DNA from 4 places in the Aeribacillus composti genome. Region 4 is predicted to be linked to each of the others. Evidence: riboswitches for the same ligand, from Rfam matches in the RefSeq annotation. Region 4 holds a riboswitch; each other region holds the start of a gene.

Region 1 (5,250 bases), 1.7 Mb from region 4:
CAAAAAAAGATTGCCATGGCTTATTATTCTCCTATTTTTAGGAATGTTCACCGCCGGCCTAATCGGCCAGTTTGAAGAAACGTTGAACAAAGTGGCAACTTTAGCGCTCTTTATACCATTAATTGCAGGGATGGCTGGAAATACAGGAACACAAGCTCTCGCTGTTGCCGTAAGAAGAATTGCAACAGGCGAAGGCACTTCCGAACGCGTGTGGAAAATTATTCTCAAAGAAGCTGGAACCGGCTTGATTACCGGAACAGTATGCGGAATTGTTGTTGCACTGACAATTTTTATTTGGAAGCAGAAATTTTTCTTAGGACTGCTAGTGGGTCTTTCCATATTGTCAACGCTGACTGTTGCGACAATTGCCGGGGCGTTTGTTCCTCTTGTCATGCACAGGCTTCGTATTGACCCGGCTGTGGCCTCCGGTCCATTTATTACAACGATTAATGATATGATCAGCATTTTGATTTATTTTGGCATGGCGACACTATTTATGAACTATTTGCTCTAACAAAATTAGCTAAAGGAGGCGTAATATGGAATCACATGCAGTAACCTCTCTTGTCATCGTGTTGGTAGGCGCTTTTTTAACCCCGATTTTGCTGCATCGGTTCAAACTGGCATTCATTCCTGTCGTCGTTGCGGAAATTATTGTCGGATTAATCATCGGGAAAACGGGATTTAATTTAGTGCAAGAAGATGTATGGCTGTCAACTCTCTCAACGCTGGGATTTATATTTCTCATGTTTTTAAGCGGGCTTGAGATTGATTTCACCATTTTCTCCAAAGAGAAGAAAAAAGAAGAAAAGCTGTCCAACGGAAAAAAAGCTCCTCATACTTTTTTGGTTGCGTCAATTGTTTTTCTTGGCATTTTCGTTGTTTCATTACTTTTATCGTATTTGTTAATGTGGATGGGATTTATCCGCAATGCCTTTTTCATGACGTTAGTGATTTCAACGATTTCTTTAGGAGTAGTAGTGCCGACGCTGAAAGACGAGCAAATTATGAAAACAACCATCGGCCAAATTATTTTGCTGGTGGCTGTCATAGCCGACCTTGTCACCATGATTTTGCTGGCGGTTTTTGTCTCCTTAAACAGCGAAGGAGAAAGCAATACGTGGCTTCTGCTTCTTTTGTTTGCAGCAGGCGTACTGCTTTACTTCATTGGCAAAAGGTTTAAAAGTCGATCCTTTATTAAATCGATGTCAAAAGGAACGGTTCAAATTGGAACAAGGGCGGTTTTTACGTTAATTCTCGCACTTGTAGGTTTATCGGAAACGCTTGGGGCAGAAAATATTTTAGGCGCCTTCCTTGCGGGAGTTTTAGTCTCGCTTTTATCGCCTAATTCAGACTTGGTGCAAAAGCTAGATTCGTTTGGCTACGGTTTTTTAATCCCGATCTTTTTTGTCATGATAGGGGTGGAATTGGATTTATGGGAATTGATCAAAGATCCGAACCTTCTTTTGTTAATTCCTTTGTTATTTCTCGCCCTCTTGATCTCAAAGTTTATTCCCGTTTTTGTGCTGAGAAAATGGTATGATACGAATACAACGATTGCGGCGGCGTTCTTGTTGACTGCTACTTTATCATTAGTTATTGCGGCAGCTGAAATTGGACAGCGAATCGAACTGATTGATAAGCAAATGGCTGACGCACTAATAGTAGTTGCCGTGTTAACAAGCATTATCACGCCGATAGGATTTAAAAAATTATTCCCTAAAAAAATGGCGGTGCAGCCTAAAAAGAAAATTGCTTTTATTGGTGCAAATCAAATGACCCTTCCAGTCACAAGAGAATTGGACAAAAATTTGTATGAAGCAACCGTATATCATACACAGCAAGACAAAATTGAAAACGGGACTGCTCAATCGGTGTTTAAAATTGAAGAATTGAAAGACTATTCGATAGAATCATTGAATGAACACCACATAATGGAAGCTGATATAGTAATAGTGGCTACTGGGGATGAAGAAAGAAATGCGGAAATTGCGACATATGCAAAAGAATGCGGCGTAGAACAGGTCATCGCCTCAATTTCTTCCCCGGAGTTGGATCAAGCATTAAAAGAAAAGGGGATCAGCGTATTTTCCGTCATGCTGTCAACAAAAACGCTGCTCAGGGCTTTGATCGAATCGCCTGGCGTTATGCGGATCTTAACAAACCAAGACAACTCTCTTTATCAAATTAATATGAATAACCGAAAATATGATGGAATGAAGCTTCGATACTTTCCGTTTACAGGAGATTGTATCTTTGTCCGGATTTTTCGAGGTGAAGATTCCATTGTGCCTCACGGCGATACCGAATTGAAAAAAGGGGACCGCTTGATTGTAACGGGTTCCCGCAAATATGTAAATGAGTTAAAAGATGAGCTGGAATTTAGCAAATAATATTTGCAAACAAAACAAATTGTGATAGCATGAAATTAGTATGAAAATTTAATAAGCATCCACTAGGGGAGCCTTTGGAAAGGCTGAGATTAAAGTGTTGACTTTAAGACCCTTTGAACCTGATCTGGATGATGCCAGCGTAGGGAAGTGGGAATTTGAAACATATGTCTGATATTCCATTACCACTTTCCAGCAAGGAAGGTGGTTTTTTATTGTTTCCAGTCTCACCCTTGGACAGCTGCTTTCCAGTTTTGAACCTTGAAAGACGAGTGTGAGCGTCTTTCTCATGAAAGGAATGTACAATGTTGGAACTTCATGCCGTAACAGACGGAACAAAACCGGTCAACGAGCTAATACGCATAATTTTGTCCATATCAGATCATGTTGATTACGTTCATATACGAGAAAAAAATAAAAGACCATGTGAGATCATTCATCTTGTAGAACAGCTTTTGGCAAACGGGATAAGGAGAGAACAGCTTGTTATCAACGATCGGCTCGATGTTGCGCTCCTAACAGGCGTTCAAAATGTTCATCTTCCGGGAACCGGCCTGCCGGTAAAAAAAGTGAAAAGCGCTTTTCCGCAAATAAAAGCCGGTGTCAGCGTCCATTCATTAGATGAAGCGGTAAAAGCAGAAAAAGACGGAGCAGACTATTGTTTTTTCGGAAACGTTTTTGAAACGAACAGTAAAAAAGGACTTCCGGCAAAGGGAACAGATTTGCTTAGGAAAATCGTTGGACACGTCAATATTCCTATTATCGCCATCGGTGGGATCACGCCTGATAATATGCAAAAGGTTTTAGAAAAAAAAGCAAGCGGTATTGCCGTTATGTCCTATATCTTTTCTTCGAAAGATCCAGAGAGCGCTGCCAAACTTTTCAGGAAAGGGGAAGCTTTTTAAAATGAACGTTTTTGATGTTGGAATCATCGGGGGAGGGGTCATCGGCCAAGGGATCGCCTATGAGCTATCAAAAGCAGGGCTGAAGACCGCCGTGTTTGAAAGCGGCGAAATCGGAGGTAAAGCGACATCCGCTGCAGCAGGAATGCTGGGTGCCCATTCTGAAAATGAAAAAAGAGACATATTTTTTGAGCTATGCTTAGAGAGCCGAAATTTATATCCGAGCCTTGCAAAAGAATTATTGGAGCAATCTGGTGTGGATATTGAGCTTGTGCAGGAAGGCATGTATCGGCTTGCATTTACTGAGGAAGAAGGCCGCTTTCTGCAATCGCTCGCAGATGAGAATGAACTAGAATGGCATTCAAGGGAAAACGTACTGGCAAATGAGCCACATGTTTCTGAAGACATTGCGGGAGCTCTTTGGCTTAAGCATGACGGCCAAGTGAAAGGTTCATCTGTTTGCCACGCATATGCGAAAGGCGCTAGAAAATATGGTGCATCTATTTTTGAACAATGTCCTGTTTTCGACGTGATTAAAGAGGGAAAAGCATACAAGCTTGTCACTTCCCAAGGAGTTTTTATATGTGGAAAAGTCGTCGTTTCAAGCGGAGTTTGGAGTGGCTTTTTCTTTGAAAAGCTGGGGCTGAGAAATCCAATGAAGCCCGTTAAAGGAGAATGCTTAGCCATAAAACCGAAAAAACTGGTGATCAACAAAACAGTGTTTTACGAGCACTGTTATATCGTACCGAAAAAAGACGGCACCGTTATTATTGGAGCAACTTCTTATGAAAACGACTGGGATACGCATCCGACAGTCAAAGGAGTATCCGAATTAATGATAAAGGTTCAGAAAATTATGCCAGAAATCGGGTCTGAACCGGTCGTTAGTGCTTGGTCGTCGCTCAGGCCGCAAACAGCTGACGGCTGGCCGTATTTTGCCGAGCACCCGGAGCATGAGGGGATCTTTTTTGCGACCGGCCATTATCGAAACGGCATTCTTCTAGCGCCGATTACAAGCTTGATCGTAAAAGACATGATTTTGAAAACGAATCAATATGAGCGTTATATTCATACCTTTTCTTTAAACAGATTGCTTTCTGATGCGAAAGGGAGGTGATGAAACGGTGAAACTTCGCATCAACGGCCAGCAGATGGAAGTGGAGAATAGTGTTCGAAGCATTGAAGATTTGCTGAACTTTTTTCAATTACAGGAAAGAATTGTTGTCGTTGAACGAAATGGTGAAATTGTTTCAAAAGAACAATACAGTATCCAGACATTAAATGATGGTGATCAAATTGAAATTGTCCATTTTGTTGGAGGGGGATGATGATTCATGTTAAAAATAGGTGATAAAACATTTCAGTCGAGATTAATGTTAGGAACTGGAAAATATCCGTCTTTTGAGATACAAAAAGAAGCGGTGGAAGCCTCAGGTGCTGAAATTTTGACATTTGCCGTCAGAAGAATGAATATTTACGAGCCTTCACAGCCAAATTTTTTGGAGATGTTGGATTTATCAAAATATACGCTTCTGCCGAACACGGCTGGGGCAAAAACTGCGGAGGAAGCAGTCAGAATCGCCAAGCTTGCGAAGGCATCAGGATTATGTGATATGATTAAGGTGGAAGTAATTGGAGATGATAAAACGCTTCTCCCTGATCCGATTGAAACATTGAAGGCATCAGAGATGTTATTGGAAGAAGGGTTTATTGTTCTTCCATACACTTCAGACGATGTTGTTCTGGCGAAGAAGCTTGAAGAATTAGGGGTTCATGCCATCATGCCGGGAGCATCTCCGATCGGATCAGGCCAAGGAATTGTCAATCCTCTCAATTTATCATTTATTATTGAGCAAGCAAATATTCCAGTCATTGTTGATGCCGGAATCGGTTCGCCGGCAGATTGCGCACTCGCCATGGAGATGGGAGCAGATGGTATCTTATTAAATACAGCTGTT
Region 2 (5,250 bases), 1.8 Mb from region 4:
TGATCACATCAGACGAGCCGAAATTTTGCACTCCTAAAACGTCCGGACCTTCCACAACCTCTTCAGTTTCTTTTGCAAATTGGTCGCAAGCTTCTTGAAGAATGGACATGACCCTATTTAAGTCTTCATTATACGATATGCTGATATCAACAAGGGCTTGCATATTTCCTCTAGAATGATTGGAAAGGCCGACAATCTGCCTGTTTGGAACATAATGCAATGTGCCGTCAAAGCCTCGGATTTGCGTCGTTCGTAAACCGACAGCTTCCACAATGCCTGAATAATTGCCTGTAGTGACATAATCTCCAACATCAAGTTGTTTTTCTAGGAGAAGGAAAAATCCTGTCACAACATCGCTGACGAGCCCTTGAGCTCCAAAGCCGATCGCAAGACCAACAACCCCAGCCCCGGCTAAAAGCGCTGTGACATTGTAGCCAAACACTTGAAAAACGGTAACAATAAAAATGAAAAACAGGGCATAATGAAAGAAATTCAATACTAATGTTTGCAGCGTTTTAGCCCGCGTGATGGAAATTTCCTTCCGATTCTCAAGCCCCTCAAACATTTTGTGAATAATTTTATTGCCGATTGATTTGACGATAATATATGCAATGTAAATTCCAATAAGCTTGGCCAAAACTTCTCCTGTTTTTAAAGCCAGATCAGCCCAATCAATAGATTCAAAAAAGTTCAAAACCATTTCCCCTTTCTTTTCAAGCCAATCATTTGGTTATTTTACGGGATCATGTTAAACTGAATGTACAGTTGAAAGTTTAACATAGAAAAAGGAATTTTCAATGATTGTTACATTTTTTTAATGATAGCGGCGAAAATTGGAAATAGTATTATTGTTCTCTTCACCGCAATGAAAATGTAAAACAGATTATTTAAATTAATTATTACTTAAAATTGACTAAAATTTTGTTGTTATATATAATAGTAATCGGAGGAAGGATATTGAGAAAATACTCAATTCATTCTCATTTGTTTTTGAAGGAAACAATCAAAAAGTTTCCTTTAAAATAAAATTTTAAAATGGAGGGTTACATAATGGCAGAGCGTTTGGTTGGTAAACAAGCTCCACGTTTTGAAATGGATGCCGTTTTGCCAAACAAAGAGTTTGGTAAAGTAAGCTTGGAAGAAATCATGAAACAAGGAAAATGGACAGTTCTTTTCTTTTATCCAATGGACTTCACTTTCGTTTGTCCAACTGAAATCACAGCTATTTCTGACCGTTATGAAGAATTTGAAGATCTTGATGCAGAAGTGATTGGTGTATCAACTGACACAATTCACACACACTTAGCTTGGATTAAAACTCCTCGCGAAGAGAACGGTTTAGGCGATATTAAATATCCGCTTGCAGCAGATACAAATCATCAAGTATCAAGAGACTACGGCGTTTTAATCGAAGAAGAAGGAGTTGCTCTTCGCGGATTGTTCATCATCAATCCAGAAGGCGAACTTCAATATCAAACAGTATTCCATAACAACATTGGCCGCGATGTTGATGAAACATTGCGTGTACTTCAAGCGCTTCAAACTGGCGGACTTTGCCCAGCAAACTGGAAGCCTGGTCAAGAAACGCTTAAAGTATAATGAAGCTTTTCATTCAAAGGGCCTAGCGGTACGTTAGGCCTTTTTTCAAACGATTATTTTTTTGATATTCATTCTTCAAGGAGGAAACGGAAATGAAATTACGTGAGCCAATGCCTGAATTAGTCGGAGCAACAACTTGGCTGAATGGCGAAGTAACGAAAGAGCAATTAATCGGTGAAAAACCAACATTAATCCATTTTTGGTCAATCAGCTGCCATTTGTGTAAAGAAGCAATGCCGAAAGTAAATGAGTTCCGCGATCAATATAAAGATAAACTGAACGTAGTAGCTGTTCATATGCCTCGCTCCGAAAAGGATTTAGATATTGATGATATTAAAAAAGTAGCGGAAGAACACGGGATTACGCAACCGATCTTTGTTGACAACGAACATAAATTAACCGATGCTTTTGAAAATCAATATGTACCTGCATATTATGTTTTTGATAAAAACGGCATTCTTCGCCACTTCCAAGCAGGAGGAAGCGGAATGAAAATGCTGGAAAAACGTGTTAATCGTGTGTTAGCGGAAACAGAAAACGCTGAATGATTTAACCATCTGCAAAACATTGCAGGTGGTTTTTCATTTAGAAACGGCTTTTCGCCTTTGAAAGGACTTGTTTTTATTGCTTCGAAGCTTTCAAAAGATAAGCATTTCCCATTTACCATTCATCCGGCATCCTTTTTCCAGCTCTTCAATCCTAAAGAAATGATTCACATTCCAAATCACAACATGCTATAATAAATGATGCTAGTTTGAACAAAAAGGAGCATAGGTGGATGGCAAAACAATCACAAACTTTTTCCATTATGAATCTATTAAAGGTGCTTTTGGCTGTCATCGTTATCCTTTTCCTATTTTATTTGCTTGCGTTTAACGACGTCGTCGTGCGTTTTATATCTCTGCTATTAAATGGATGTTTAGTTGTTCTCGCCTTCCTTGTCTATCGGAAAATAGACTATATGATAAAGATGAAAGAAGAACGAAAAGAGCCTATTCAAACCGAAAAGCTGCCTGATGAAACAGAAATGGCGCGAAAAGAACAGCAATTAAATAAACTGGAGCTTGATAAAACGCAATTGTTGGAGGAGCTATTAACAAAAGCCGGTATCGAAGAGGAAGAAAAACAAAAGTACCGAGCCAAAATTAGAGAAAAAGAGGATGAAGCTTCAAAGCTTCAACAAGAGCTGGCATTCATGAAAGGCCGGATTGCCAACTTGATTTTAAAAAGAGATCCTGAGATCGAGCGGATTGTCCTGCTGCTTGATGCGGATTTTATATTAAATCATTCGTTAGTGGAAATTAATCAAAGGTTTCAGGAAATTAGCGGCAGTTTTTCTGAACAATCCATCGAGCATTTGAAAAAGGCTAATTATATTGATCAACATTTGCAATTTACTCGAATTGGTTATCGTGAATTATTAAAGACGGCAAAAAGGATCAATTAACCGTTAGCTTGTATTTTTCTATATTTTATGATTTAATGAAATTAAATGAAAATTTCATAATATTAACATACCACTAGGGGAGCCGAAAGGCTGAGAAAGGCGTGTGCCTTGACCCTTTGAACCTGATCTAGATCATACTAGCGTAGGGAAGTGGTGCAGTAATATCGAAACCTGTCTATAGGTTTTGTATATACTTGCCCGTTCCCTTATATTGGGAACGGGCTTTTTGCATTACAAGGCTGGTTGGCAAACCATTTTTCAAAACAAAATGTTAAGAAAGGGGAGACAACGTGTTACAAACGCTATTTCAGCAAATTGATGAAAGGGAAGAAGAACTTCTGAATCTTCTAAAAACACTCGTATCGTTTGAAACGCCGAGCCCTCCGGCAAGAAATGCAAAAGAGGCTCAAAAGTATGTCGCCTCATATTTGGAAGACATCGGCTTTTCCATTGATCAATGGGATTTATATGAACAAGATCCAGTCGTAGTAGGAACGAAAAAAGGAAAAGATCCAGAAAATTACCACAGTTTAATTATTAACGGGCATATTGATGTCGCTTCAATCGAAGAGGGAGAAGAATGGCTAACGCCTCCTTTTGAGGCAACGGTTAAAGGGGATTACATATATGGACGCGGTGTAGCGGATATGAAAGGGGGAATGGCTGCCAGTCTGTTTGCATTAAAGCTGCTGCAAGAAAACGGCATTGAGCCGGGAGGGGATATCATTTTTCAGTCCGTCGTCGGTGAAGAAGTAGGCGAAGCAGGAACAAAATCGTGCTGCGACCGGGGATATCGAGCTGATTTTGCCATCGTTGTCGATTCAAGCAACTGTGAAATACAAGGGCAGGGCGGGGTGATCACGGGCTGGATTACGATTGAAAGCCCCGAGACATTTCACGATGGCACGAGAAGACAAATGATTCATGCCGGCGGGAAGCTTTTTGGGGCAAGCGCGATTGAAAAAATGATGAAAATTATTGAAGGACTGCGAGAGCTTGAACAGCATTGGGCAGTGATGAAAACGAGCAAAGGCTTTCCGCCTGGTTCTGCCACAATTAATCCAGCAGTGATTGAAGGTGGAAGGCACGCCGCTTTTGTGGCCGATAAATGTTCCCTTTGGATTACCGTTCACTATTACCCGGAAGAGCATTATGTAGAGGTGATCCGGGAAATTGAAGAACATATCCATCATGTTGCAATGGCTGATCCATGGCTTCGGAAATATCCTCCGAAATTTAAATGGGGCGGCACATCGATGATTGAAGATCGAGGAGAAATTTTCCCAGCTTTTTCATATGACGAACATTCACTCGGAGTGAAAACATTACAAAAAGCACATAAACTGGCATTTAATGAGGAAGCAAAGCTGACGATGTCCCCTACTGTGACAGACGGCGGCTGGCTGAGTGAAGCGGGAATTCCCGTCGTTTTATATGGACCGGGCACGCTTGAAGATGCACATTCGGTGAATGAAAAGCTGTCCATCCCCCAATTAAAAACATTTACAAAATCGCTGATCGCGTTTTTATTTGATTGGTATCAGAAAAAACGATGACAATTACAAAAGCTGCGAAAGGGGTAATTCAAATGTTTACAGACCGATTGTATAAAACTGCAAAACCGATTTGGGAAGCGAGTTACCATCATCCGTTTGTTCAAGGAATCGGCAATGGGACGCTGGATATCGACAAATTTCGCTTTTTTATGGAGCAGGATTATCTTTATTTAATCGAATACTGCCGCCTGTTTGCCCTTGGAAGCTTAAAGGCTCACAATCTTCAAACAATGACAGTTTTTGCTGATCTTCTACATTCGACGTTAAAAGTGGAAATGGATTTGCATCGTCAATACGCTGAAAGAATAGGAATAGAGAAGGAAAAATTAGAACAAGTTCAGCCTGCTGCTACAACCGTTGCATATACGAGCTATATGTTAAATGTGTCGCAGCGAGGATCATTGGCAGAACTGGTTGCCGCAGTCCTTCCATGTACATGGAGCTATTATGAAATCGGCACACGCTTACATGAGATTCCTGGTGCCAGTGAACATGAGTTTTACGGCGAGTGGGTAAAAATGTACGCATCAACAGAATTCGGTGAATTGGCAAAATGGCTGAAAGATTTAATGAATGAGCTTGCAGAAGGAAAACGGGAAGAAGAATTGAAATGGCTGGAAGATATTTTTGTCACAACGAGCAAATACG
Region 3 (5,250 bases), 630 kb from region 4:
TTTTATATCTTCCTTTTTTGACCATACCTTCAGGCCATCATCAAACAGCTGATGCCCTAATGGAAGGGTTGTTACGGCTTGATCCTGACATTCATTGCGAAAAAATGGACCTTTTGTCATCGAAATTTGGAAAAATAGAAAGGCTGATATCTTCCTTTTATTTGCAATGGATTGGCCGTTTTCCTAAATCATACAGCCATATGTACCACAGGTCAGTGCTTGCGGAACAAAAGAGCGGCAAAAGGTTTTTCCATTATGAGGCACTTTTTCTCCGCCATTTAAAAAAGATCATTGATGAATTGAATCCGAAAATGATTGTTTGTACCCATGCTCTTCCTTCCTACTTGCTTGCCAGGCTGAAAGCCTCTTCTCAAATCAACATCCCTGTTATCAATGTATACACAGATTTTTTTATTCATCACCTTTGGGGAAAAAGAGAAATTGACTATCATTTTGTCGGTCACTCATATATGAAAGATTATTTGCTCGAAAAAGGTATAAAAAAAGAACAGATTTTTGTTACAGGGATTCCTATTCACCCAAATTTTACAAAAAGGAAAGATGAACATGTACATAGCATGCGCTTTTATCGAGGATTAATTTCGGGAGGAAGTTCAGGCGTCGGTTCAATAGAGAAGATAACGGAAAAAATCAGCCGCGATGATGATATCCATTATATGGTGTTATGCGGAAAAAACAGAAAGCTTTATGATCGATTAATAAAACAAAATCATCCACGAATTACTCCTTTACCTTACATCTCTTCAAGAGAACAAATGAACGATCTGTACAATCGCGTCGATTTTATCATGACAAAGCCCGGGGGTGTGACAATCAGCGAATGTTTATACAAAAAAATTCCTATATTTGTATACCACACTCTTCCAGGACAGGAAGAAATAAATTTGGAGAAATTAACAAAATTCGGGATGGTGTTTGATTTTCGAAATTGGCAAGAGGAAACAAATATTTCGGCCTCCATTATTCGAGCGCTGCAATCTAAGCAGCTATCAAAATTTTTATCGAAAGTGGATGAATATCATAAAAGTTTAGCTCCGATTGAACCAGCGGGATTGATCAAACGTTTAATGAATGAATAGCTCCTGGAAGCCATTAAAGCTTCTAGGAGCATTAGTTTGAAAATTATTTATCGATAAAGGGATGACCCGCCCTCTATAAATTCTTTTGCTTTTTGCCTCAAACCTTCCTGAACGAAATCAGAATCACTTGAACCGGCCATTTTTCTTAAATTGTGGGAAATTTTCATCGAGCAAAATTTTGGACCGCACATAGAACAAAAATGGGCAATTTTCGCTCCTTCTGCCGGCAAAGTTTCGTCATGATATTCGCGTGCCCGTTCAGGATCGAGAGAAAGATTAAATTGGTCGTTCCAGCGAAATTCAAAACGGGCTTTTGATAAAGCATCATCCCTTATTTGGGCGCCTGGATGCCCTTTTGCCAAATCTGCGGCATGGGCTGCAATTTTATAAGCAACAACACCTTGGCGCACATCCTCTTTATTGGGAAGGCCTAAATGCTCTTTCGGAGTTACATAACATAGCATGGCCGTTCCGTACCAGCCGATCATGGCTGCTCCAATGGCTGACGTAATATGATCATAGCCGGGAGCAATATCGGTCGTTAATGGACCGAGGGTATAAAAAGGAGCCCCCTTGCAAATTTCATTTTCTAAATCAACATTTTCTTTAATTTTATGCATCGGAATGTGCCCAGGGCCTTCGATCATGACTTGGACATCATGTTTCCAGGCGATTTCCGTCAATTCACCGAGCGTTTTCAATTCGGCAAATTGCGCTTCATCATTGGCATCTCGAATAGATCCGGGACGCAAGCCGTCACCTAATGAAACGGCAATATCATATGTTTTTAAAATTTCGCAAATCTCTTCAAAATGAGTGTATAAAAAGTTTTCTTGATGATGCGCCATACACCACTGCGCCATGATCGAACCGCCGCGGGATACGATTCCGGTCGTCCGGTTGACGGTCAAAGGGATATAGCGAAGCAGCACGCCGGCATGTATAGTAAAATAATCGACCCCTTGTTCTGCTTGCTCAATTAATGTATCACGGTAAATTTCCCATGTTAACTCTTCAGCAACGCCATTTACTTTTTCGAGCGCTTGGTAAATCGGGACGGTTCCAACCGGCACGGGCGAGTTGCGGATGATAAATTCTCTTGTTGCATGAATTTTTTTTCCTGTTGACAGGTCCATAATTGTGTCAGCGCCCCAGCGGATGGCCCAAAGCATCTTCTCAACTTCTTCTTCGATTGACGATGTTACAGCTGAATTGCCAATGTTGGCATTAATTTTTACATGAAAGTTCCGGCCGATGATCATCGGTTCACTTTCCGGGTGATTAATGTTGGACGGAATAATGGCCCTGCCGGCAGCGACTTCTTGACGAACGAATTCAGGATCCATGTTTTCACGAATCGCCACAAACTCCATCTCTGGGGTGATGATCCCCTTTTTTGCATAGTGCATTTGTGTAACGACAGCACCTTTTTTTGCTTTGAAAGGCTTTCGATGAAAAGGTGTGGCAATATTGTGATCTTCCCAATTGCGAAATCCATTATCCTCAGGCTTTACCTGGCGCCCGTCATATTCTACAACATCATGACGGTCTAAAATCCACTGTTTGCGTACAGCCGGCAAACCTTTATGAATATCTGCCTGAAAATCAGGATCTGTATAGGGACCGCTCGTGTCATAAACCTTTACAGGTTCATTTTCAAACGTTCCCGCTTCCGTTTTCGTGGGAGTTAATTGAATTTCCCTCATCGGAACCCGAATATCGGGTCTTGACCCAGTCACATAAATTTTTTTGCTTGCTGGAAACTGCATGTTTTCGAAATAATGTTTCATTTTTCTCCTCCTCCATTTTTTTATCTGAAGATGTGCATAGAAAAATAGGAGGGGAGATGGGATGTGAAAAATAAAAACGGGTTCGCTTTAGCACGAACCCGATCAATTCAATATAGAAAAAGAAGGCAATACAAATACTCCCGCTACCTACTTCCCTACGCTGGCATCATCCAGATCAGGTTCAAAGGGTTGAAGAACTTCAGGCGCGTTCTTCTCTCAGTCCAGCTAATTGGACACCCCTAGTAGATGGTTATATATTTTTTTTAATAGTAACATAATATGAAAAATAATGAAAATATTTTTTCGTTTCATGTATGTTTGCAGAATTGTTGATTTTTGAAACTTTCTGCGCAATTGTCCGTAATAATATTAGGCAAAAAATAAGGGGGGAGAGGCCTGAAATCAAACAATAAGTTTTTCGCTATTTGCGCTCTGCTGCTCATCTTGTCGATTATTTGTGCGTCTTTTGATGCCAAATCAGCTGAAGGGAAAACCGTTTATTTTATTCCGATTGAAAATACAATTGAAAAAGGGTTGGTGCATTTTATTAAACGATCCATTCAGGAGGCGGAAAAAGAAAAAGCGGATGTCATTGTTTTTGAATTGAACACTCCTGGCGGTGCTTTAGAGGCAGCGATAGAAATAGGTAAAATGATTATGGATACAGATATCAAAACAATCGCTTATGTAAATAAACATGCGATTTCCGCAGGGGCTTATATAGCATTAAGGGCTGATCAAATATATTACCATCCTGGCGGTACCATTGGGTCAGCAGCTGTCATTGACTCCAATGGCAATGCTGCAGAAGTAAAAGTGCAATCGTTTTGGAAAGCAGAGATGAGAAATGCTGCTGAGGTTCATGGCAGAGACCCTATGTTCGCTGAGGCGATGGTAGACAGCAGCTTGGATATGCCCGAATATGGTGCAGAAAAAGTAGAATTACTAACATTAACAGCAAAACAAGCGATGGAAGTCGGGTATGGTGAAGGCATCGCCAAAAGCCGGGCAGAGCTTTTGAAATCGATCGGAATGGAAGGTGCAAAAGTCCAGGAGACTGAGGAGACGTTTGCTGAAAAAATAGCCCGTTTTGTAACAAACATGTATACCATTCCGATATTATTAACGATTAGCGGTTTAGGGTTTGTGTTAGAATTGTACACTCCTGGGTTTGGCATTCCTGGTTTTATTGGACTATTGGCGCTGTTTTTGTTTTTCTTCGGTCATTTTATTGCAGGGCTTGCGGGATTGGAAACGGTTGTTTTGTTCGTGCTTGGGGTTCTGCTTATAATTGCAGAATTGTTTGTTCCAGGAGGAATTATTGGAGCAATCGGTTTTCTTTCAGTCCTTTTAAGTTTATTTTTAGCAGCTGATCATATAGGACATATGGCGGTTTCTCTTTTTATTGCCGGTTCCATTTCGATATTCACAATATTCATTATGTCAAAGGTGATTGGTAAGCGTATGAAATGGTTTAAAAAAATTATTTTAAATGATTCAATCAGCACGGAGAAAGGTTATGTATCCAATCAAAATCGTACAGATTTAATTGGGAAAACGGGTGTAACTGTGACTGCTTTACGGCCGGCAGGAACAGTAATGACCGATGGAGAGGAAAGATTGGATGTTGTGACAGAAGGGACGTATATTGAGAAAGGAAAAAAAGTGAAAATTGTTAAAGTAGAAGGCTCACGAATTGTTGTGAGAGCTATTAATGAAAATGAATAGGAGGTAGGTATGTCACATGGATGTATCATTTTTTCTTTTACTAGGTCTTATCGTATTAGGTCTTATTTTGCTTGGCATTTTGTTCTCTTTTGTGCCGATTATGCTTTGGATTTCCGCTCTGGCAGCTGGCGTTCGCATCAGTATTTTGACTCTTATTGGAATGAGGCTGCGCAGAGTCATTCCAAGTCGAGTGATCAATCCGTTAATTAAAGCGCATAAAGCCGGCCTTGATGTCACAACAAATCAATTGGAAAGCCATTATTTAGCAGGAGGAAATGTCGATCGAGTTGTCAACGCATTAATTGCAGCTGAAAGAGCTAATATTGAATTGAGCTTTGAACGTTGTGCTGCGATTGATTTAGCGGGAAGAGACGTGCTTGAAGCCGTTCAAATGAGCGTAAATCCGAAAGTAATCGAAACCCCGTTTATTGCAGGGGTTGCCATGGACGGAATTGAAGTGAAAGCAAAAGCCCGCATCACGGTGCGAGCCAATATCGACCGGCTTGTTGGCGGTGCCGGGGAAGAAACGATTATCGCACGTGTAGGTGAAGGAATTGTCAGCACCATTGGTTCTTCTGATGATCATAAAAAAGTGCTGGAAAACCCTGATATGATTTCGCAAACAGTTTTAA
Region 4 (5,250 bases):
AGTGGAAAAATTAATCTCATGATGAGACTCGTTTCTACGATTATCTCATTATTTATTTGAGATTTTACAGTTCAATAAACAATAAGGGAAATAAAGAAATCCCTTGCTCCTTTACATTAAGAAAGCGTTTATTTTATAATTAGTGTAAAACAAACGTTCGAGTGGATTCGCTATTTTAAGAAATATTTTCCGGGAAATATCGAGCCCTCTGGCGAATGGGAATGATTTTGTCGAACTTAGCTGAGAGCTTGTTTAAAAAAGGAGATGCTCTTAATTGATAAAAATTAAGAAAATTGTTTTGCATATATTACAGATGCGTTTGAAAGCCCCATTTTCTACTAGCTATGGAGACATTCACGATCGCGAATTGTTGATCGTAGAAGTAAAGGATGATGATGGTGCAGCCGGTTTTGGAGAAGGGGTTGCTTTTTCCACTCCATGGTATACAGAAGAAACCGTGAAAACAACTGTGCACATGATCGAAGATTTCCTCATTCCGATTTTATCAAAGACGTCGTTTCATCATCCTCGTGAGTTGGCTGAATCGTTTCGTTTTATTCGCAGAAATTATATGGCAAAAGCGGCTTTGGAAGGTGCCGTGTGGGATCTATATGCAAAACAGCAAAATATACCTCTTTCACAAGCTCTCGGGGGAATGAAAAAAGAAGTTGAAGCTGGGGTGAGCATCGGTATTCAGCCGACAATAAAAGATTTAATCAGTCTTATTGAACAATATCAGGAGGAAGGATACAAGAGAGTAAAAATAAAGATTAAACCCGGTTGGGATATTGAAGTAGTTAAGGAAATACGGAAGCATTTTCCGAACTTGGATTTAATGGCTGATGCGAACAGTGCCTATACATTAAAAGATATAAATCATCTAAAACAATTGGATGAGTTTCAATTAATGATGATTGAGCAGCCTCTTGCGCACGATGATATTGTGGATCATAGCAAACTTCAAAAAGAATTGGACACACCGATCTGTTTAGATGAAAGTATTTGTTCCTTCGAAGATGCTCGAAAGGCTGTTGAACTTCGAAGCTGCAAAATTATGAATATAAAAATCGGCCGTGTTGGCGGTTTGACAGAAGCAAAAAAAATCCATGATTTTTGCAAAGAGCAAAATGTTCCAGTTTGGTGCGGAGGGATGCTTGAATCAGGGATTGGACGGGCCCATAATATAGCCTTAGCGACACTTGAACAATTCACACTGCCAGGAGATATATCCAGTTCATCTAAGTATTGGGAAGAAGATATTATTGAACCGGAAATATCGGTTTATAATGGAAAAATTGCCTTGCCTGATAACCCGGGGATCGGTTTTCATGTAAGCCGTGAAAAATTAAAAAAATACACTGTTGAAACGAAAGTATTTACCCTATAAACAAAATCATCCTCTGCATGTTTTGCAGAGGACTATTTTATTTATTTTACAACCAATCTTGGCGCCGCCATAATGAGAATAACAGTAACGACAGCGCATAATACAAAGGCTCCTATCATCGTAATGCCGTTTACGATCAAAGAATAAACGACCGCTGACATTCCTTCTGGTGCATATTCTCCGAAGAAAAAGACACCGCTGATAAAATGCCAAAAATAACGTGCAAAAGCTCCGATGAAGACGCCAAAGATGATGAAAACAAGAGCAGAGCTTTTCTTTCCATCTTTCAGCTTATTTTGGATAGTTTTGCTGAAAAGACCGGCTAAACCGATAAAGGAAAAAGCTAGAAAATAGTCGATGAAGCCTTGAACAGGCGTCAGGATGTATGCATCACCTAATACAATTTGCAATAATCCCCATAAAAAGCCGGAAATGAAGCCAATCTTTGCACCGGATCGAAACGATAATATGAGTACAGGCACCATGGCAATGGATATAGAAATGGCTGATGATAATTGAATGGAAGGGAGAAGATCAAGTATAACTGCCAATGCTGCAAAGATTGCTGCTTCTATTAATAGTAATAAGCGATTTTTTTCCAAAAATAAAACCCCCTGTATATTATTTGCTATCAACAAATATCCATAAGGGGGAAAAAGGCTGTATCATGGATCAGTATACTTCCACATCCCTACGCTAGCATTAACTAACAGGTTCAAAGGGTCTGGACGAAATATCCGTCCACTCTCAGCATATAGCTCCCCTTGTGGATCTGTTGATATTCGAATCTTATGTCTATCATAATAGACTATAAGAAAATTGTCATTCTTTTTTCGCTATATTCAAATAAATTTAAACACGATAAAGCTGAAATGCAGCCTTTGGACAAAAAGTAATGAAAAAAGGGCGTTAACAATAAGAACTTTTTTCAGAATGGGGGTTTTGGTTTGAATCTTAATCGTGAGCGTTATGAAGTAGTGGATGTGGTGCGGGGGGCTGCGATATTTGGCATTTTACTTGTGAATATGGCGCATTTCAGCTATCCAGATGTATATTTATACCAAATAGGCAGCGAAAATTTTTTTACTGAAACATGGAGAACATGGGATTTTCTAACGAAAAATATTTTGGAAATATTTGTACAAATGAAGTTTATTACAATGTTCTCATTATTGTTCGGATTTGGAATCATCATCATGGAGGAACGGGCTTTAGGAAACGGCAGGAACTTTGTTTCTATATATATACGCAGACTGGTGGTGCTTTTTGTATTTGGACTAATTCATTCATTTTTCATCTGGGATGGAGACATTTTAATGGATTATGCTGTGCTGGGGTTTCTTCTCCTTTTTTTCCGGAAGTGTTCCTGGAAAACCCTTTTGGTATGGACTGTATGTTTATTTAGTTTATATTTGCTCCTTATTGGTTTGATGACGGCTGTATCCAATGGTGAGGATGCTTTTGTCCAAAAAAGAGAGCAGGCTGCCTTACTGGAAGAGGAGGCAAGAAACGCAATCCATTCATATCAAAACGGAAGTTTTACTGATATTTTCCATCAGCGTATTCATGATCGGCTTTTTTACATGTCTATGTCTGGCATGTGGCCTTTTCAACCGCTTGTCTATATAATAAACATGCTCCCATATATCAGCATGTTTTTAGTTGGCATGATATTTGCGAAACAAAAGCTTTTTCAAGAACCGGAGAAGCATCGAAGGTTATTAACAGCCATCTGGTTTTTCGGGCTTATCATTGGGCTTCCGTTAAATATTTTTGCGGTCACCGCTAAAAATAGTTTTTACATGGTGTTCGGTGCACCATTTCTCATGTTGTTTTATGTGATCTCTCTCATATTTTTATATTTTCACCCAATCTGCCGGCAAATTGTTAAGAAGATTGCGCCTGTTGGACGCATGTCATTGACAAATTACATCATGCAATCTGTTATTTGTACATATATTTTTTATCATTACGGATTGGGATTGTACGGTAAAGTATACCCCTTCGCCGGTTTTTGGCTTGCACTCGCAATTTTTGCCGTGCAGCTTATCATCAGCCATATTTGGTTTAAATATTTTCAATTAGGGCCGTTGGAGTGGGTATGGAGAACAGCGATGTATTTCAAGCGCCAGCCTATTCGCATGAAAAAGGAAGTTTCGAAGCATAATAACAGATCAAGATGAATTGTAAAAATGTAGTTTCAAATCTCAGATTTTGAGTTTATGATAGCTCTTTCTTTTTGAAAATAATTTATAGAATGATGGAACAAAGGAGTGTCTAGGCAACATGTTTCTACAAGCAATTTTTATTTTTTTGCTGCAATTATTGTATGTACCAGTATTGACGATCCGAACTATTTTGTTAGTGAAAAATCAAACAAAGGCTGCTGCTGGTATAGGTTTGCTAGAAGCAGCGATTTATATTGTCGCTTTAGGAATAGTTTTTCAAGATTTATCTAATATTTACAATATTAGTGCATATATTGTCGGTTTTGGTGCAGGGCTGTTGTTGGGCGGTGAACTGGAGAAAAAGCTGGCTTTTGGATATGTAACATACAATGTGAATTTAATGGATAAAAATTCCGAATTAGTAAAAAAATTGAGGGAGGCTGGTTTTGGGGTTACGGTCTTTCAAGGAGAAGGAATGAATTCGATCAGGTATCGTTTGGAAGTTGTTGCTCAACGCTCTCGGGAGGAAGAATTTTTAAACCTTGTCAATGAAATAGAACCAAAAGCGTTTTTAAGCTCGTATGAAATTCGTTCTTTTAAAGGCGGATATTTAACAAAAGCGATGAAAAAGCGGGTAAAGCGTTTAGAAAAAGGACGAACATAACGGTCGAAGGGAGGGTGAAGCGTGGATATATTTGCAAAAATTGCTGAGGATCGGATCAAAAAGGCATATGAAGAGGGAGAGTTTAAAGAACTTCCCGGGATGGGGAAGCCTCTCCCGCATGACGATTTGTCTGATATTCCGGAAGAACTCCGAATGGCTTATCGTCTTTTGAGAAACGCCGGAATGGTCGATCAAGAAAATGACTTGAAAAAGGAACTATTAACTATTCAAGATTTACTAAAATGCTGTGAAGATGAAGCAGAAAGGAAAAAATTACAACAAAAGCTGTCGGAAAAACAATTAGCATTGGAACGAATCGTGAAGAAAAGGAATATATTCAACACATCTGCATCTCAATTTTATAAAGATAAAGTTTATAAAAAGCTTATTTGACGTTTTCGAAAAAGAATGGTGCCTTTATTTTCGCCATTCTTTTAAATTTGCTGTTTTTTCAAGGCTTCTCTATGGAAGACATAATATAAAGCAAGATTGAAAAAGCCTAAGAAAATGACTATCACCGAAAGCGGAAGCTCCTTTGCAAAACCGACCAAAATTCCAGACAATAAACAGAAGAGAGCAACGAATAAATAAAAATATTTCATAAGTGTCACGACCATTTTTTTGACCCCCAAACAAAGAAAACGTTTTCTTTTATTATAAATCATTTGTCACAAAAACGAAACAAAAAATTCACATTTTGTTCAAAAAATAGACACCGTTTTGACAAAAAGTTATTATACAAAAAGCAGCTTATACTGAATTTATAAAGCTGCTTTAAAGTAAAAACGATTTCTTCTGAAATCTGGCATCTAAACAACAAGGAGGTCTATCTTTATTTTTCTCCTGCAAAAGAAAAAAGAGAATGATGAAAATGGAGCGCGTACACGATTCGCCTGCTTTAGAATCCAAGCTAAACCTCTGATGGATGGCAGATTGGGCGGTTCCTAATGTGACTCGAACATCGTTTTGAGAAGCGTATAGAACCACATATAACAAATCAACTGAAGCAAGCTGATGAGGACAGCAGCTGC

The links. Region 4 has a riboswitch for thiamine pyrophosphate ahead of thiT (energy-coupled thiamine transporter ThiT). Riboswitches for the same ligand answer to the same signal wherever they lie in the genome.
Region 1: another riboswitch for thiamine pyrophosphate. It lies ahead of tenI (thiazole tautomerase TenI); the one in region 4 lies ahead of thiT (energy-coupled thiamine transporter ThiT).
Region 2: another riboswitch for thiamine pyrophosphate. It lies ahead of RI196_RS07275 (acetylornithine deacetylase); the one in region 4 lies ahead of thiT (energy-coupled thiamine transporter ThiT).
Region 3: another riboswitch for thiamine pyrophosphate. It lies ahead of thiC (phosphomethylpyrimidine synthase ThiC); the one in region 4 lies ahead of thiT (energy-coupled thiamine transporter ThiT).

The regions. Positions count from the first base shown of each region.
Region 1 covers NZ_CP134501.1:1,098,854-1,104,103, forward strand. The annotation lists gene mgtE (magnesium transporter) at 1-514, shown strand, start outside; gene RI196_RS05535 (monovalent cation:proton antiporter family protein) at 540-2,393, shown strand; TPP riboswitch at 2,448-2,556, shown strand; gene tenI (thiazole tautomerase TenI) at 2,696-3,295, shown strand; gene thiO (glycine oxidase ThiO) at 3,297-4,409, shown strand; gene thiS (sulfur carrier protein ThiS) at 4,417-4,620, shown strand; gene RI196_RS05555 (thiazole synthase) at 4,627-5,250, shown strand, end outside.
Region 2 covers NZ_CP134501.1:1,476,225-1,481,474, forward strand. The annotation lists gene RI196_RS07255 (mechanosensitive ion channel family protein) at 1-700, opposite strand, end outside; gene RI196_RS07260 (peroxiredoxin) at 1,051-1,599, shown strand; gene RI196_RS07265 (TlpA family protein disulfide reductase) at 1,692-2,147, shown strand; gene RI196_RS07270 (hypothetical protein) at 2,378-3,046, shown strand; TPP riboswitch at 3,112-3,212, shown strand; gene RI196_RS07275 (acetylornithine deacetylase) at 3,337-4,602, shown strand; gene tenA (thiaminase II) at 4,635-5,250, shown strand, end outside.
Region 3 covers NZ_CP134501.1:2,646,381-2,651,630, reverse strand. The annotation lists gene RI196_RS12915 (MGDG synthase family glycosyltransferase) at 1-1,100, shown strand, start outside; gene thiC (phosphomethylpyrimidine synthase ThiC) at 1,148-2,890, opposite strand; TPP riboswitch at 3,026-3,141, opposite strand; gene RI196_RS12905 (NfeD family protein) at 3,335-4,618, shown strand; gene floA (flotillin-like protein FloA) at 4,635-5,250, shown strand, end outside.
Region 4 covers NZ_CP134501.1:3,274,074-3,279,323, reverse strand. The annotation lists gene RI196_RS16015 (carbon-nitrogen hydrolase family protein) at 1-14, shown strand, start outside; gene menC (o-succinylbenzoate synthase) at 278-1,387, shown strand; gene thiT (energy-coupled thiamine transporter ThiT) at 1,429-1,989, opposite strand; TPP riboswitch at 2,059-2,162, opposite strand; gene RI196_RS16000 (DUF418 domain-containing protein) at 2,335-3,570, shown strand; gene RI196_RS15995 (DUF2179 domain-containing protein) at 3,674-4,219, shown strand; gene RI196_RS15990 (DnaJ family domain-containing protein) at 4,241-4,612, shown strand; gene RI196_RS15985 (hypothetical protein) at 4,654-4,836, opposite strand.